One region of the Roseovarius sp. EC-HK134 genome, then DNA from elsewhere that is predicted to be linked to it. Evidence: riboswitches for the same ligand, from Rfam matches in the RefSeq annotation. Region 1 holds a riboswitch; the other holds the start of a gene.
The links. Region 1 has a riboswitch for cobalamin ahead of GC127_RS07255 (CbtB domain-containing protein). Riboswitches for the same ligand answer to the same signal wherever they lie in the genome.
Positions count from the first base shown of each region.

Region 2: it holds a riboswitch for cobalamin, as region 1 does, so the genes downstream of both, GC127_RS21810 (hypothetical protein) here and GC127_RS07255 (CbtB domain-containing protein) in region 1, are expected to answer to the same signal.

Region 1 covers NZ_LR701544.1:685,491-693,368, reverse strand. Annotated here, with positions in the region: gene GC127_RS07280 (GNAT family N-acetyltransferase) at 1-310, opposite strand, end outside; gene cobW (cobalamin biosynthesis protein CobW) at 307-1,395, opposite strand; gene GC127_RS07270 (DUF1636 domain-containing protein) at 1,467-1,796, shown strand; gene GC127_RS07265 (hypothetical protein) at 1,801-2,292, opposite strand; gene GC127_RS07260 (CbtA family protein) at 2,348-3,028, opposite strand; gene GC127_RS07255 (CbtB domain-containing protein) at 3,032-3,196, opposite strand; cobalamin riboswitch at 3,229-3,455, opposite strand; gene smc (chromosome segregation protein SMC) at 3,667-7,122, shown strand; gene GC127_RS07245 (mechanosensitive ion channel domain-containing protein) at 7,315-7,878, shown strand, end outside.
Region 2 covers NZ_LR701544.1:3,724,978-3,732,855, reverse strand. Annotated here, with positions in the region: gene pyrH (UMP kinase) at 1-290, shown strand, start outside; gene frr (ribosome recycling factor) at 339-902, shown strand; gene GC127_RS21835 (isoprenyl transferase) at 902-1,645, shown strand; gene GC127_RS21830 (phosphatidate cytidylyltransferase) at 1,642-2,421, shown strand; gene dxr (1-deoxy-D-xylulose-5-phosphate reductoisomerase) at 2,418-3,596, shown strand; gene rseP (RIP metalloprotease RseP) at 3,600-4,949, shown strand; gene GC127_RS21815 (OsmC family protein) at 4,968-5,438, shown strand; cobalamin riboswitch at 5,489-5,689, shown strand; gene GC127_RS21810 (hypothetical protein) at 5,791-6,060, shown strand; gene GC127_RS21805 (DUF1127 domain-containing protein) at 6,346-6,573, opposite strand; gene GC127_RS21800 (Mrp/NBP35 family ATP-binding protein) at 6,822-7,877, shown strand.

The DNA.
Region 1 (7,878 bases):
GGGCGTGGGTGCGCGCCTCGTCCTCGATCTGGCGCAACAGGGCGTCTGCTACGCCCTGTCCACGCGCGGTCTCGGCCACGAACATGGATTTCACCTCGCCATAGCCATCGCGCAATGCAAGCGCGCCGGTGCCAAGGATTGTGGTGCCGATGCGCGCAGCAAAAAAGCGGATATCGGGCGCGCAGAGCGCGTCGATATCGAGAAAGAAGTTATCCTCGGGCGGAAACAGCGATTCCATCAGGGCATGGCTTGCGCGCAAGAGCGCGCTGGCCTCTGGATGTCTTGGGTCTGCCGCCTCGACGATGATCATGCCAAGAGCGCGGAGGTGATCGCCGCCCGGTCCATCCCGGCCTGACCGATCACCACCAGCCGCGTTTGGCGTGGACCGGACCCGAAGGGTTGGTCGAAATAGCTGTCGACACGCGGCCCAACCGCCTGAATCGTCAGGCGCATCGGCTTGCCCGCCACGGCGGCAAAGCCCTTGAGCCTCAGGATATCATGCGCGCGGATCACCTCTGTGATCTGACGGGAAAAGCTGGCCGGATCGGTGATCTCGGGCCGCGTCACCACAAAACTCTCAAAGGCGTCATGGCCATGGTCATGATGGTGATCATGGTCATCATCATCGTCGTCGTGATGATCATCATCATCGTCGTCATGGTCATGGTGATGATGGTGCAGTTCATGCCGCGCCTCCATATCCGCCTCGGCGCCGATACCCTGTCCAAGCAGCACCTCGACCGGCAGCGCGCCCATCGTCGCGGTCACGACTTGCACACCATCACGCGAGTCTGCGCGTAGCCGCGTTGTAAGCGCGATGCGCTCCTCCTCGGTCAGCAGATCGGATTTGTTGATCACGATCATATCGGCACAGGCCATCTGATCCTCGAAGAGTTCCGATAGTGGCGTTTCGTGGTCAAGGTTTTCATCAAGCTTGCGCTGGGCATCGACCGCCGCCACATCATGCGCAAAGCGTCCTTCGGTGACGGCCTTGCCATCGACCACTGTCACCACGCCATCAACGGTCACCCGCGTGGAAATCTCGGGCCAGTTAAAGGCCCGCACCAGCGGCTGCGGCAGCGCCAGACCAGAGGTTTCGATCACAATGTGATCGGGCGCGCGCTCGCGGTCCAAGAGTTTTTGCAGCGTGGGAATGAAATCCTCTGCCACGGTGCAGCAGATGCAACCGTTCGACAATTCCATCACATCCTCGTCTGAACAGGTCTCGATTCCACAGCCTTTGAGGATGTCGCCATCTACGCCCAGATCGCCGAATTCGTTGATGATGAGCGCAATGCGCTTGCCGCCCGCATTCTCGAGCATATGCCGGATCAACGTAGTCTTGCCCGCCCCGAGAAATCCTGTGACGACGGTGGCGGGAATCTTGGCTTGCATGTCTTGGCTCCTTCAGGGGCTTGCATCGGGCGGGGCGGCTGGCCTAAGCCCGGTGGAAAAGGGGATCGGGCATGATGCACCGGATTGTGGTCTGTTCTACGTGCGAGGGCACGGATGGCAAGGGCTTTGCGGCCCGTTTGCGCGCGGCTTTCAGCGAACGGGGTATGGAGTTCACGGTGCAGGACCATGACTGCATGTCCAATTGCGCCCGTCCGCTCAGCGTGGCCTTTTCCGCGCCGGGCAAGGCCACGTATCTGTTTGGCGATGTAGACCCCGCAGGCGATCTTGAGGATACGCTGGCCTTTGCCGCGCTATATGCCGAGTGCGCCGATGGCTGGATCGAGGATGCACGTCCTGCCGGACGGCTCCGGCATTGCCTGATCGGGCGCGTGCCGGGCTGAGGGCTCATTCGATCACCACCGCAATCGTGGCCTCTATGGGTACGCCGCCCACGGCCAGTTGCGTATGGTCATTGGCATTCAAAGTCACGCGCAGCTCATGGCTGCCGACAGGCAACGCATCCAGCTGCATCCATGGACCATAAGCACGCGCGATCTTGATCCCGTTGAGATAAAGATGCGCATGCCCATGCCCCGGCATATGCGGGCCATTCACCCCCTCGGGATCAAAGGTAAAGTTCTCTACCCCGATATGCAGGTTGCGGCTCTGCGCTCCATCAGCGTGCAACGTCAGGTCCAGCATCGGGGCAGGCGTGCCCGCTTCGGTCAGTGTGGCATGAGCGCTGCCCCCATGATCATGCGCGCTGTGGTCGTGCACTGCCGCACCGTGATCGTGGTCATGCCCCTCAAGCTGCGCGCCCGATGTAGCGGCAATCAAAAACCCCAGACCTGTTCCGAAAAAAAGGCCGATGCCGAGAAAGGCAAATGGTTTTGCCATAATATCGCTCTCCTTGCGGATGGCCCCGGCACCGTGATGCCGGGGTGATGTCATGTCAGGCGGTGGCGCTTTCACGTTGCCAGAAATACCCGGCAAGCGCGCCAAGACAGACCCAAGCCGCCATCCCGACGCCAAGCGCACGCGCAGCAAAGAGCGCGGCCAGTTCCGGTGGCACCGGCCCGGTAAAGCTTTCGGGTTCAGGCGCACCGATCAGATGCGGTGCCGCCAACAGGGCGATCGCAACCGCCAGCATCACCGGCCCTTTGCCAAAGGCCATCAAGCCAAGCCCCACCGCCGTGGCAGTCACTGTGCCCCACCACCAGATTTGTCGTGCGGTGATGTCGGTATAGGCCACGCCCGGCACTTCCGGCGGCAGCGACACAGCGGGTGCGAAATGCAGCGCGACAAATCCCGCCAAACCCCACATCACACCGCGGCGCGCGTCGATGCGCACGCCATATTCCGCCGCCATCCCCATACAGGCCACCAGAACCAGCCCGTAGCCCACGTAGATCAGCGCCGCAAACAGGATGCTTAGCCCGTCGCGCATCACGTCAAACCCCGGCAATTCGGGCGTGGCGCTGATCGCCTCTGCCCCGAAATGCACAAGAGTGCCCCCTTCATACAACTCGGCATGCAAAAGCACGGGCTGAATGAACACCATCTGCAACAGGGCGGCTATCAGCCCTGCACAGAAACCAGCGAACAACGCGCTGGTCGCAATTTTTGAGAACATAGGTTAGTGGCAGGGAAAGCCGGTTGCGTGGCGCACATCGTGCGCTGCGTCATGCAGTGCCGAGGCTTGCACATGGCCTGCGACGGTCACGATGCCCAAGCCCAGAAAAAGCGCGGCAACGAACGGCAGGACGGTAGATTTTGCAGCAGTTTGAACCAATGTGGTCATGGCGATATCTCCTTTGCGCCTCTCACCCGAGGCGGGATTGACGAACGCAGGGCTGGTCTCCTGGCTCGCGGGTCGTCGCCTGTCTGCCGCCTTCCCAAGGTCATAGGCACCTCAGTGGCATCTGGCAGGGGCTCGCCGCTTACAGTCGCGGGGGCGGCTGACGCATAGGCGCCCTAATTGGGTCCACCGGCACGTCATTCCCATTTCATCCCCGAGGCGCTTTGCACCCAAACGAGGAACCTTGCACGTCCGGTATGCAGGCTGTTCTGCGACCCGTCAAGGAGGATTGCGACCGCTTTTTGGCAATCCGCGGCATTCTTTCTGCGGGGCTTGGCGGCGGTTCGCCCAATATCATGTGGATAAATGCTGTGACCGCCCCATATCATGTGGTTGGTCGTTGACAGGCCCGCCCCTCAGACATCACAATTCTACGACAACGGAATCACCGGACACGAAGGGCGCGCGCGCAGGTGCAGTTCTCGAAACTCAGATTGACCGGCTTCAAAAGCTTTGTCGACCCGACCGATCTGATCATCGCGCGTGGTCTTACCGGTGTTGTTGGTCCCAATGGCTGTGGCAAATCCAACCTGCTTGAGGCGCTGCGCTGGGTGATGGGTGAAAACCGTCCCACTGCGATGCGCGGCGACGGGATGGAGGATGTGATCTTTGCCGGGGCCGCAACTCGGTCTGCCCGCAACTTTGCCGAGGTGGTGATTCACCTCGACAATTCCGACCGGCTTGCGCCCGCCGGATTCAACGAGGCCGATCAGCTTGAGATCACCCGCCGTATTACCCGGGATGTGGGTAGCGCCTATAAAGTCAACGGTAAGGATGTGCGCGCCCGCGACGTGCAGATGCTCTTTGCCGATGCCTCAACCGGCGCGCATTCGCCCGCTTTGGTGCGTCAGGGGCAAATCTCGGAGCTGATCAACGCCAAGCCGAAATCGCGGCGGCGGATCCTGGAAGAGGCCGCTGGCATTTCCGGCCTCTATCAGCGCCGCCACGAGGCCGAATTGAAGCTGCGCGGGGCCGAGGCCAATTTGACCCGTGTCGATGACGTGGTCGAGCAACTGGCAAACCAACTGGCGCAATTGGCACGACAGGCCAAGCAGGCGGCACGCTATCGCCAAATTGGTGAAGAACTGCGCTTGGCTGAGGGGCTCTTGCTCTATCGCCGCTGGAAAGAGGCCGATTTGGCCCGTGCTCGTGCCGAGGATGACTTGCGCGAGCGCACCACAGTCGCCGCCCGCGCAGAGTTGACTGCACGCGAGGCGGCCAAGGTGCGCGCCCGCGCCGAAGACGCCCTGCCCAAGCTGCGCGAAGAAGAGGCCATCGCGGCGGCAATCCTGCAACGCCTGAGCGTGCAGCGTGACACCCTGACCGAACAAGAAGCGTCCGCCCGCGACCGCATTGCCACGCTGCGCAGCCGGATCGAGCAACTCGCCCGCGACATGGAGCGCGAGGCGGGGTTGAACCGAGACGCAGGCGAGACCATCGCGCGTCTGGAATGGGAGGCCGGCGAACTTGCCAAAGGGGCCGAGGGCCACGATGCCCGGCTTGAAGCGGCCCAAACCGAGGCGCGCGAGGCTGCGCAAATCCTGCAACAGCGGGAAAATGATCTCAGCCAGATGACCGAGGATATGGCGCGCCTTGCCGCCCGCCACCAATCTGCACAGCGCCTTCTAGAGGATAGCCGCAAGACCTTGATCAAGAGCGAGGCCGAGGCCGAACGTGCCCGCGCCGCACAAGCCGACTTGCGCGCGGCCCTAACGCGCGCCGAGGCCGACCACACCGCCGCACAAGAGGCCGAGGCCGAGGCGGTCGCCCGCGCAGAGGCGGCGGAATCCGCCCTGTTCGCCGCTGACGAGGCGCGCGCCGAGGCTCAGGCCCAAGAGGCCGAGGCGCGTGCCGCGCGCTCTGAGGCCGAGGGCGAATTGGGGGCCTTGCGCGCCGAGGTCACGGCCTTGGCCAAGCTGGTGCAGCGCGACACGGCCGAGGGCGGGCAGGTGATGGACCGCCTTCAGGTGCAACAGGGCTTTGAGAAGGCGCTGGGCGCTGCCCTTGCCGATGATCTGCGCGCCCCCGAAGTCGAGGCCGATGGCCCCTCTGGCTGGACCGTGCTGCCTGCCTATCACACGCCGCAACCCCTGCCTGAGGGGGTGACCGCGCTCAGCCGCCATGTCTCGGTTCCCGAGGTGCTGGCCCGGCGCATGTCGCAGATCGGGTTGATCGATCCCGAGGATGCCGCCCGTCTGCAACCCCTTTTGAAACCCGGTCAGCGTCTGGTCAGCACCGAGGGGGATCTATGGCGCTGGGACGGATTTCGCGCATGGGCCGAGGATGCCCCCTCTGCCGCCGCCCTGCGTCTGCAACAGCTCAACCGGCTTGAGGAACTCAAGCAACAGCTTGAACACACCACAGCGCGCGCAGAGGGGGCCGTGCGCGGCCACGAGGCGCTGCGCGAGGCGCTGATCCGTCGCACCGAAGAGGATCGCGCCGCCCGTGAGGCCCGCCGCTCTGCCGATGCCGCCGTCAACGAAACCAATCGCGCCCTCAGCCGCGCTGAGGCGGATCGCAACCTTGCCGGATCGCGGCTGGAATCATTGGGTCTCGCGGTCACCCGGCATGACGAAGAGGCGATGACCGCCCGTCAGAGCCTGTCTGAGGCGGAAAAGGGTCTGGCGGGACTTGGCGATCTCGATGCCACCCGCGCCGATCTCGAAGATATCAAGATGGCCGTCGAGGCCGCGCGCATGACCATGATGACCAAACGGTCAGGGGCCGACGAACTGCGCCGCGAGGGCGAGCGCCGGACGCGCCGCAGTCAGGAAATCACCAAGGAAGTCAGCGGCTGGCGGCACCGGCTCGACACTGCCGAGCGTCGGATCGCGGAACTGGCAGAGCGCAAGGAAGAGTCCGAAGAGGCCCTCGCTGATGCCAGTGCTGCACCCGAACTTCTTGCTGCCAAGCGCGCCGAACTAGGCGAGGAAATCACCCGCAGCGAGGCCCGTCGCGCCGCCGCCGCCGATGCGCTCTCGACTGCCGAAGGGGCCGCGCGCCAAGCCGCGCTGGACGAGCGCGACTCCGAACGCCTGGCCTCAGAGGCTCGTGAAATGCGTGCTCGGGCCGAGGCCCGGCTGGATGCCGCGCGCGAGACCCGAGACTACGCCGCCGAGCGGATCAACGAGACGCTGGAGCAGACCCCCGAGGCCCTCTTGCAGAGCCTCGCGGTCGATCCCGATACCATGCCCGCCTCTGATGCAATCGAGGCTGATGTGAACCGCCTTAAACGACAGCGCGACGCACTGGGGGCCGTGAACCTGCGCGCCGAAGAAGACGCCAAAGATGTCGAGGCCGAGCATGACAGTCTGATCAAGGAAAAGACCGATCTTGAAGAGGCGATCAAGACCCTGCGCAGTGGTATTGCCAGCCTCAACCGCGAAGGGCGCGAGCGGCTTTTGACCGCGTTCGAGACGGTCAATTCCAACTTTAGCCTGCTCTTTCGTCACCTTTTTGGCGGCGGCGAAGCCAGTCTTGTGCTGGTCGAGAGCGAAGACCCATTGGAAGCCGGGCTTGAAATCATGTGCCAACCGCCGGGCAAGAAGCTCTCGACGCTCAGCCTCTTGTCGGGCGGAGAACAGACCCTGACCGCGTTGGCGCTGATCTTTGCCGTGTTTCTCGCCAATCCCGCGCCAATCTGTGTGCTGGATGAGGTGGACGCGCCCCTTGACGATGCCAATGTCACCCGCTTCTGTGATCTCTTGGACGAGATGTGCCGCCGCACGGAAACCCGCTTTCTCATCATCACCCATCACGCCGTGACCATGAGCCGGATGGACCGGCTGTTTGGCGTTACCATGGCCGAACAAGGCGTAAGCCAACTGGTTTCGGTCGATCTCAAGAAGGCGGAAGCAATGGTCGCCTGAGCGACGTAAGACGGCGGATGCATGCGCGCCTTTGCGTGGCGTCATCCAACCTCGGGCTTGACCCCAGGTGATATTCCAATAGGTTTTACGCCCCTGACGCCGAATGGCGCGGCGCGCTTTTCACATCCCTGCGCGCCATCACGGGCGCGTCCATGTGCCCAAAATTCAAACGGGACATGGAGAGCCTTTGTCATGCTACGATTTTTTGTGCAGTTTCTTGCCGCCCTTTTTTTGACCATCACCACCGCCACAGCTCAAACCCCACAAGAGCCTGCGGTTGATCCCGATACCGCGCGTTCCAGCGTCGATGTGCTGATCGAGGTGATTGAGGATGAGGCCGCGCGCGCGGAACTGGTCGAGCGGCTGCGCTCCGCCGGTCTGCCTGAGGCGGTCGAGGCGGTGGTTCCCGCCGCTCCACCGCCCTCGGACGTGTCCTTTGGCCGTAGGGTGGCCGAGATCACGCAGGCCGCCGCCGAAGATGTCGCTGATTGGGTTACGCATGTCGCCCGCCAGATCACCCGCGCGCCCAATGTGCTTGATGGGCTCAGCGGCGGAGAGGTCGCCGTGCTGCTTACGGCTTTGGCGGATCTTGCTGTGGTGATCGTGGGCACTGTTGTGGCCTTTCTGGTTTTGCGCGGGCTTGGCAAAACGCTCTACGCCCGCATGAGCGCCTCTGCCCGCGATGGCGGCCTTGCGCGGACCATCCTGCTCTTTCTCGCCTCTGCCGTCACGGATGGGGTGATCGTCCTTATTGCT
Region 2 (7,878 bases), 3.0 Mb from region 1:
ATACGGCGGCAACGCTGCGGGCCAATGAAATGGCCTGTGAGGCGATCTTTAAGGGGACCAAGGTGGATGGGGTCTATGACAAGGACCCGATCAAATATCCGGATGCCAAGCGGTTCGAGCGTGTGACCTATGACGAGGTGCTGGCGCAGCATCTGGGGGTGATGGATGCCTCGGCGATTGCGCTGGCGCGGGACAATAACTTGCCGATTATCGTCTTCTCGCTTGACGAACCGGGCGGGTTCAAGGGCATTCTGGCCGGTGAGGGCACCTATACAACCGTGCACGGTTGAGGCAAAACAAGGCTTAGACGCAAGAGCCGCAAGAAGGACCAAGACAATATGGCGGATGATATCGAAATCGACACAGGTGATCTGGAGCGCCGGATGGAGGGTGCGATTGGCGCGCTCAAAACCGAGTTTGCCTCGTTGCGCACCGGTCGCGCCTCGGCCTCGATGCTGGAGCCGATCATGGTCGATGCCTATGGCCAGAAAACCCCGATCAATCAGGTGGGCACGGTCAACGTGCCCGAACCGCGCATGGTGACGGTCAATGTTTGGGACAAGGGCCTTGTCGGTAAGGTGGAAAAAGCCATTCGCGAGAGTGGTTTGGGCATCAATCCGCAGCTTAACGGCACCATTATCATGCTGCCGATTCCTGAGCTGAACGAACAGCGCCGCAAAGAGCTGACCAAAGTGGCGGCGCAATATGCCGAGCATGCCCGGGTTGCTGTGCGCAATGTGCGCCGCGACGGGATGGATCAGATCAAGAAGGCCAAAGGCGATGGCATGTCGGAGGATGATCAGAAATTCTGGGAATCCGAGGTGCAATCTCTGACCGACCGTTTCATCAAGCATGTCGATGAATTGCTGGAGGGTAAGCAAGCGGAGATCATGCAGGTCTGATGGCAAAAAGCGCGCCCATGGCAGGAATATCCGCGCCGGCCGAGGGGCCGCGCCATGTGGCGATCATTATGGATGGCAACGGGCGTTGGGCGCAAAAGCGTGGGCGGCCGCGTCTCTTTGGTCATCATGCCGGTGCACGCCGGGTGCGCGAGATCGTGCAATCCTGCCCCGGTTTGGGCGTCAAGTATCTGACGATATTTGCCTTTTCCACCGAGAACTGGAAACGGACCCAGACCGAGGTGGCGGGGCTGATGAGCCTCTTTCGTCGCTATATCATGAAGGAAATGCAGGAATTCGTGCGCGAGAATGTGCAGGTGCGTTTCATCGGCGACCGGCCCCGGCTGGATGCCAAGCTGCGCGGGCTGATGGATGAGGCCGAGGCGATGACCGCGCATTGCACGGGCACCAACCTGACCATCGCGCTGAATTACGGGGGGCGCGATGAGGTGTCGCGCGCCACCAAGCGGTTGGCGATTGATGTGGCCGAAGGGCGGTTGCGCCCCGAGGATGTCGACGAGGAAACCTTGCCCCGCTACTTGGATACCTGCGTGCTGCCTGATCCTGATCTGGTGATCCGGACCAGCGGCGAGGCGCGGATTTCCAATTTCCTGCTGTGGCAATCGGCCTATGCGGAATATGAATTCATCGACACGCTCTGGCCAGATTTCACGCCGGATGTGTTCGCCCGGTTGCTGGCGCAATATGGCGCGCGGGATCGCCGCTTTGGGGCTGTGCCTGCATGAGCGGGGCGGCGCGCTGGGCGGACCTGTGGCCGCGCCTTGTGTCGGGTATCTTGCTGATCGTTGTGGGCGCAATTGAAATCTGGTTGGGCGGTCTGCCCTTTGCCGCGCTGGTCTGTGTGCTGGCGGGCGCGATGATCTGGGAAGCGGCGCGCATGTTCGCGGCCCCTGACGCGCTGCGCTCGGGCGTGCTGGCGGCTGTGGCGGTGGCACTGGCGCTGTGGTTGCCGGGGATCATGGTGTTGCCGATCCTTTTGGCTGCGGTCGTGGTTGCCGCAAGTTCGGTCGAGCGCGAGCGCGGGCCGTTCTTTGCGCTTGCGATTTGGGCCCTGTTGGGGTGCTACGCCATGGGCACGCTGCGCGCCGAGGCGGGGCTGATCTGGGTGTTATGGCTGGTGGCGGTGGTGGTCATCTCTGACGTTGCGGGCTATTTTGCCGGGCGCATGCTGGGTGGGCCCAAGTTCTGGCCGCGCATCAGCCCCAAGAAAACATGGTCAGGCACGATGGCGGGCTGGGTTGGTGCGGCGCTGATCGGGGCGATATTCGCCGCGCCGACCGGGGCGGGGCTTGCGCTGGTGCCGCTGTCGGTGCTGGTGGGGTTTGCCGGGCAGATGGGCGATATTGCAGAAAGTGCGGTCAAGCGGTTGCGCGGGATCAAGGACAGTTCCAACCTTATTCCCGGTCACGGCGGCGTGCTGGACCGGTTTGATGCGATGCTGGGCGCGGCGTTGGTCGTGGTGATCATGTGGGCGCTGGGCCTCTTGCCGGGGGTGGCATGAAACGAATTTCCATTTTAGGGGCGACCGGCTCTGTCGGGCAGAACACGATTGACCTGATCCGGCGCGCGCCGGGGGCCTATCAGGTGGTGGCGCTGACGGGGGGGCATCACATCGACAAGCTGGCGCGCGATGCCATAGACCTCGGGGCCGAGGTGGCGGTGACGGCGCATGACGATCTGCTGGTGTCGCTGCGCGAGGCGCTCAAGGGGAGCAAGGTTGAGGCGGCGGCGGGCAAGGCGGCGTTGAATGAGGCGGCCAGCCGACCGGCGCAATGGGTGATGTCGGCCATCGTGGGGGCCGCAGGGCTGGCGCCCGGTTTGGCGGCGCTGGAGCAGGGCGCGACGCTGGCCTTGGCCAACAAGGAATCGCTGGTGACGGCGGGGGCGCTGATGATGCGCACCGCGCGTGCCAACCGTGCCAATATTCTGCCCGTGGATAGCGAACATTCCGCGATATTTCAGGCGCTTGTGGGTGAGGATGCGGCCGCTGTCAGCCGGGTGATCATCACCGCTTCGGGCGGGGCCTTTCGCGATTGGCCGCTGGAGCGGCTGGCGGGGGCCACCGTGGCTGAGGCGTCGAGCCATCCCAATTGGGCCATGGGGCAGAGGATCACCATTGATTCCGCCTCGATGTTCAACAAGGCGATGGAGATGATCGAGGCGCGCGAGTTTTTTGGCTTTGCCCCCGATCAGATTGAGGTGCTCATTCATCCGCAATCGCTGGTGCATGCGTTGGTGGGGTTCTGCGATGGTGCGCTTATGGCGCATGTCGGGCCGCCGGATATGCGCCATGCCATTGGCTATGCGCTGAACTGGCCGCAGCGACAGGCGCTGCCGGTGGAGGCGCTGGATTTGGCGGCGATTGGCATGCTGGAATTTCGCCCGCCGGACCCTGAGCGCTATCCCGCGCTGCGGCTGGCGCGCGAGGTGATGCAGGCGCGGGGCCTTTCGGGGGCGGTGTTCAATGCGGCCAAGGAGCGGGCGCTGGATCACTTTATCGCGGGGCGGATCAGCTTTACCGATATGAACATCGTGGTTGAGGAGGTTTTGACCGCCTTGCAGGATGCGCCAGAGGCGCGGAATTCCGAGATGACCCTTGATGTGGTGGCGCATATGGACCATCTGGCTAGGAAGCAGGCCGATCTGGTCGTCTCTCAGCGAAGAACCCAAGGATAAAGCGTGGAAATTCTGACCTCTCTGCCGCAATTCGGCAATCTGTTCCTGACCCTGTTGGCCTTTGTTGTGGCGTTGTCCGTGATCGTGGCGGTGCATGAATATGGCCATTACATCGTTGGGCGCTGGTCAGGGATCAAGGCCGAAGTCTTCTCTTTGGGGTTTGGTCCGGTGCTGTTTTCGCGGATGGATCGGCATGGGACGCGCTGGCAGATCGCGGCTTTGCCCTTTGGCGGGTTCGTCAAGTTTCTGGGTGATGCCGATGCGGCGAGCGGCAAGGACGGCGCGGCGATGGCGGCGCTGCCGCCTGAACGGCTGCGCCAGACGATGCATGGTGCCCCACTTTGGGCGCGCACGGCGACCGTGGCGGCGGGGCCGGTGTTCAATTTCATTCTGTCGATCATCATTTTCAGCGCTGTGATGATGACCGGGGGCAAGACCGCCGACCCGCTGACCGTGGGCGCATTGAAGCCGCTGCCGGTTGAGGGGATCACGCTAGAGCCGGGCGACCGGGTGCTGAGCGTCGAGGGTATGCCCCTGCCTGATGTTGCGGCGGGCGAGGTCTATGATGATATGATCGACGCGCTGCCGCGCGAGGCGCTGTTGCGCTACACGGTTGAGCGCGCAGGACGCGAGATCGAGGCGATGGGCCCGCAGCTTATGCCGCCGTTGATCAGCGGGCTGGCACCGCAATCTGCGGCCTTTGCGGCGGATTTGGAAGCGGGTGATGTGATTACGGCGATCAATGGCACGCCGATTGTGGCCTTTGAAGAGCTGAAGGTAGTGGTCGAGGGGTCTAATGGGGCACCGCTGGCGCTGACGGTGTGGCGCGAGGGCGACGAAAGCCACGAGGTCACGATTACCCCGCGCCGAGTGGACGAACCGCAGCCTGAGGGCGGGTTTCGCACCGAATGGCGAATCGGGATCGCGGGCGGCATGGCGTTTGAGCCTGCGACCGAGCGGCTTGGGCTGATTGAGGCGGTGGGGGATGCGGTCGGCCAGACCGGCGACATCATCCAAAGTTCGCTGTCGGGCCTTTATCACATGATCACCGGGGCGATCAGCAGTTGCAACATGTCCGGGCCGATTGGCATCGCACAGGTTTCGGGGGCGATGGCCAGCCAAGGCGCGGAAAGCTTCATCTGGTTCATTGCGGTGCTGTCAACGGCGGTTGGTCTGCTTAATCTCTTTCCGGTGCCGGTGCTGGATGGCGGGCATCTGGTGTTTTACGCTTATGAGGCCGTTTCGGGCCGCCCGCCGAGCGAGCGGGCGTTGCGGGTGCTGATGACTGTTGGTCTGACGCTCATCTTGTCGCTGATGCTGTTCGCCCTCTTCAACGATATTTTCTGCCCCTAAGGCGCGGGAGGGGTCAAGGTGACGGAGCATGATTATACTGCCCGCGTCGTCTGGACCGGCAACCGGGGCGATGGGACGCGGCATTACAAGGGCTATGACCGGACCTGGAATGTCGAGACGCCGGGCAAGCCCGTGATCCACTGCTCGAACGACCCGCTGCTTGGCGGCAATCCCGGCCTGCATAATCCCGAGGATATGCTGATTGCCGCGCTCAGTGCCTGTCACATGCTGTGGTTTTTGCATCTGGCGAGCGATGCGGGCATTGCCGTGCAAGCCTATGAGGATGATCCGCTGGCGGTGGGTGAGACGGATAGCGCCGGGGCCAGCCGGTTTCTGCGCGCCACCCTGCGGCCCCGGATTGCGGTGCCGGCGGGAACCGATCTTGGGCGGGTTGATGCGTTGCATGGGCAGGTGCATGCGTACTGCTTTATTGCGCGGTCGGTGAATTTTCCTGTGAGCTACGCGGCGCGGTATCGCGTTCTGGCGTGAGCGGCGCGGGCGGCGTCGGTTTCAGACTTGCAGATCGGGGGCCTGCGCGGCTAGGTTAAACCAGTCAGGGTGCCGCCCTTTGGGGCGGAGAATTGGGAAGCCGGTGTAACTCCGGCGCTGCCCCCGCAACGGTAAGGGAGGGCATTTCGGCGATAGGCCACTGGGCAATTTGTCCGGGAAGGTGCCGAGATGCGAGGGCCATTTGGCCTGCCGCCCAAGCCCGGAAACCAGCCTTGGCGGATCGTCGAATCGCGGGGTGCGGTGCGGGCGTGCGCGCCTAATATCTGTCGTGCCATGGCCCCTGCTGCTCTCGCCCCATCCGACCCGGGGTGCGGTCGGGGAGAAGAGCAGAGTGAGTTTCCTAAGAATCATGAATGGGCTGGAGCGTGATCCGGCCATCGGACGTCAGGCCGAGCAAGTGGCGCGGATCGGGTTTTTGACCTGGGCGTGTTCGGTTGAAGGGCCCGTCACGGCGCAAGTGGCGCGGGCGGCGTTGGACTGCCCCGAAGCGGTGGCGGCAGAAAGCGACGCGGCGCGGGCCTTTGTCGGGATCTTGCAAGAGGCGAGCCGGGCGTATCTGGCAGGCACGATGCGGCGCGGGCGCGCGCGCGTGCAGCACTAAGCTTTGCCGTGCGGCTACCGGAGGGCTGAGCCGCGCGGGGCGTTTCGTGCGACTAGTGAAAAGTTTGCCCTGTCTTGCATCCGCGCAATAAAAAACGGCGGCACCAGGGAGGAGGAGGGGTGCCGCCGTTTCCTATACGTCCGGCCCAGGGAGGAGGAGAGGGCCATTCGCAAAACGAAGGGACTTGTTCAGTCCCGATTTGACGGCCCCGAGCATCAGGGAGGAGGAAAGATGCCCGTGACCGTAACAGATACCCCAGGGAGGAGGAGGGGGGTATCTGATCCTTTAGTACGACCGGTGGCCGTAAACTGTTTCATGCGCAACGCGGCGGATTTCGCTACGGTGCAGGCCCAGATCGGCGAGGTCATGCGCGCTCAGTTGCGACAGCTCATTGACCGTGCGGCGATAGGTGCGATAATTCACAAAGCGCTGCATTGCAGCATAGACAGCCGCGCTCAGGTCTTCGCCGAGGACGGCGGTGGCGGAGCGGCTGGTGTTAAGCGTCGTCGGCATTTTCGGGTCCTTGCGGATTTGATTGTATTCAGGTTCGGCGGGGTTCGTTTCGCCATTTGTTGAGAGTAAGATACGCCTTTGCTGCGCGTGCACAATACCCCTGATAAGCAATGCTGCTATGCAGCAAATGCATAAGCTAAAAGTGACCTAAGGTTAAGCAAATGCGGCATTTTTTAGGCGTTATGTGAAGACTTGCTGCTGTCGCCGTGATGGTGGCTGAGGACCAACCCAGGACCAAAGGACCGAAGATGAACGATTTTCGCAGCGAACTTGAAGCGCGGTTGCGGCATTTGGAATTGCCGGATGGCGGTGATCTCATCTCCCGAGACATGGTACGGGCACTGACCGAGGAAGCCGGTGAGGTGCGCTTTGTCATCGAGGCCCCAAGCCCCGAGATGGCGCGGATGATGGAACCCCTGCGCGCCGCCGCCGAGCGCGCGGCCCTGAGCCTGCCGGGAATCGTCCGGGCGCGGGTCGTGCTGACGGCGCAGGCGGCCCCGCCTGTGCTCAAGCTGGGGCAGCATCCCAAGGGCGGCAATGTCTCTATTAGGCCCGAGGGCATTGGCGCGTTGCTGGCGGTGGCAAGCGGCAAGGGTGGCGTGGGCAAATCGACCGTGGCGGCCAATCTGGCGGTAGCGCTGGCGCGACAGGGGCGGCGCGTGGGCCTGCTTGATGCCGATATTCATGGGCCAAGTCAGCCCCGCATGATGGGGCTGAGCGCGCGCCCCGCAAGCCCTGATGGCACGCGGATTACGCCGCTTGAGGCGCATGGCGTCAAAGTGATGTCGATCGGGCTGATGCTTGATCCGGCCAAGGCGGTGATCTGGCGGGGGCCGATGTTGATGGGGGCCTTGCAGCAGATGTTGGCGCAGGTTGATTGGGGCGATCTGGATGCGCTCATCGTCGATCTGCCGCCGGGCACGGGCGATGTGCAACTGACACTCAGCCAACGCGCGCGCCCTGATGGGGCGATCATCGTCTCGACACCACAGGATGTGGCGCTCCTTGATGCGCGCAAGGCGATGGATATGTTCCGCACGCTCGAGGTGCCGATATTGGGCATGATCGAGAATATGTCGTTCTTTACCTGCCCCGACTGCGGGCATGAGGCGCATGTCTTTGGTCATGGCGGGGTGAAGCACGAGGCGGAGGGGCTTGGCCTGCCGCTCTTGGCGGCTTTGCCGATTGATCTTGAGACGCGGCTCGCGGGGGATGCGGGATGCCCGGTGGCTGCGGGCGACAGCCCGGCGGCGCGGGCCTATGCCGAGCTTGCGCTCCGTCTGATCCGGGAGGGGCATGGGTGAG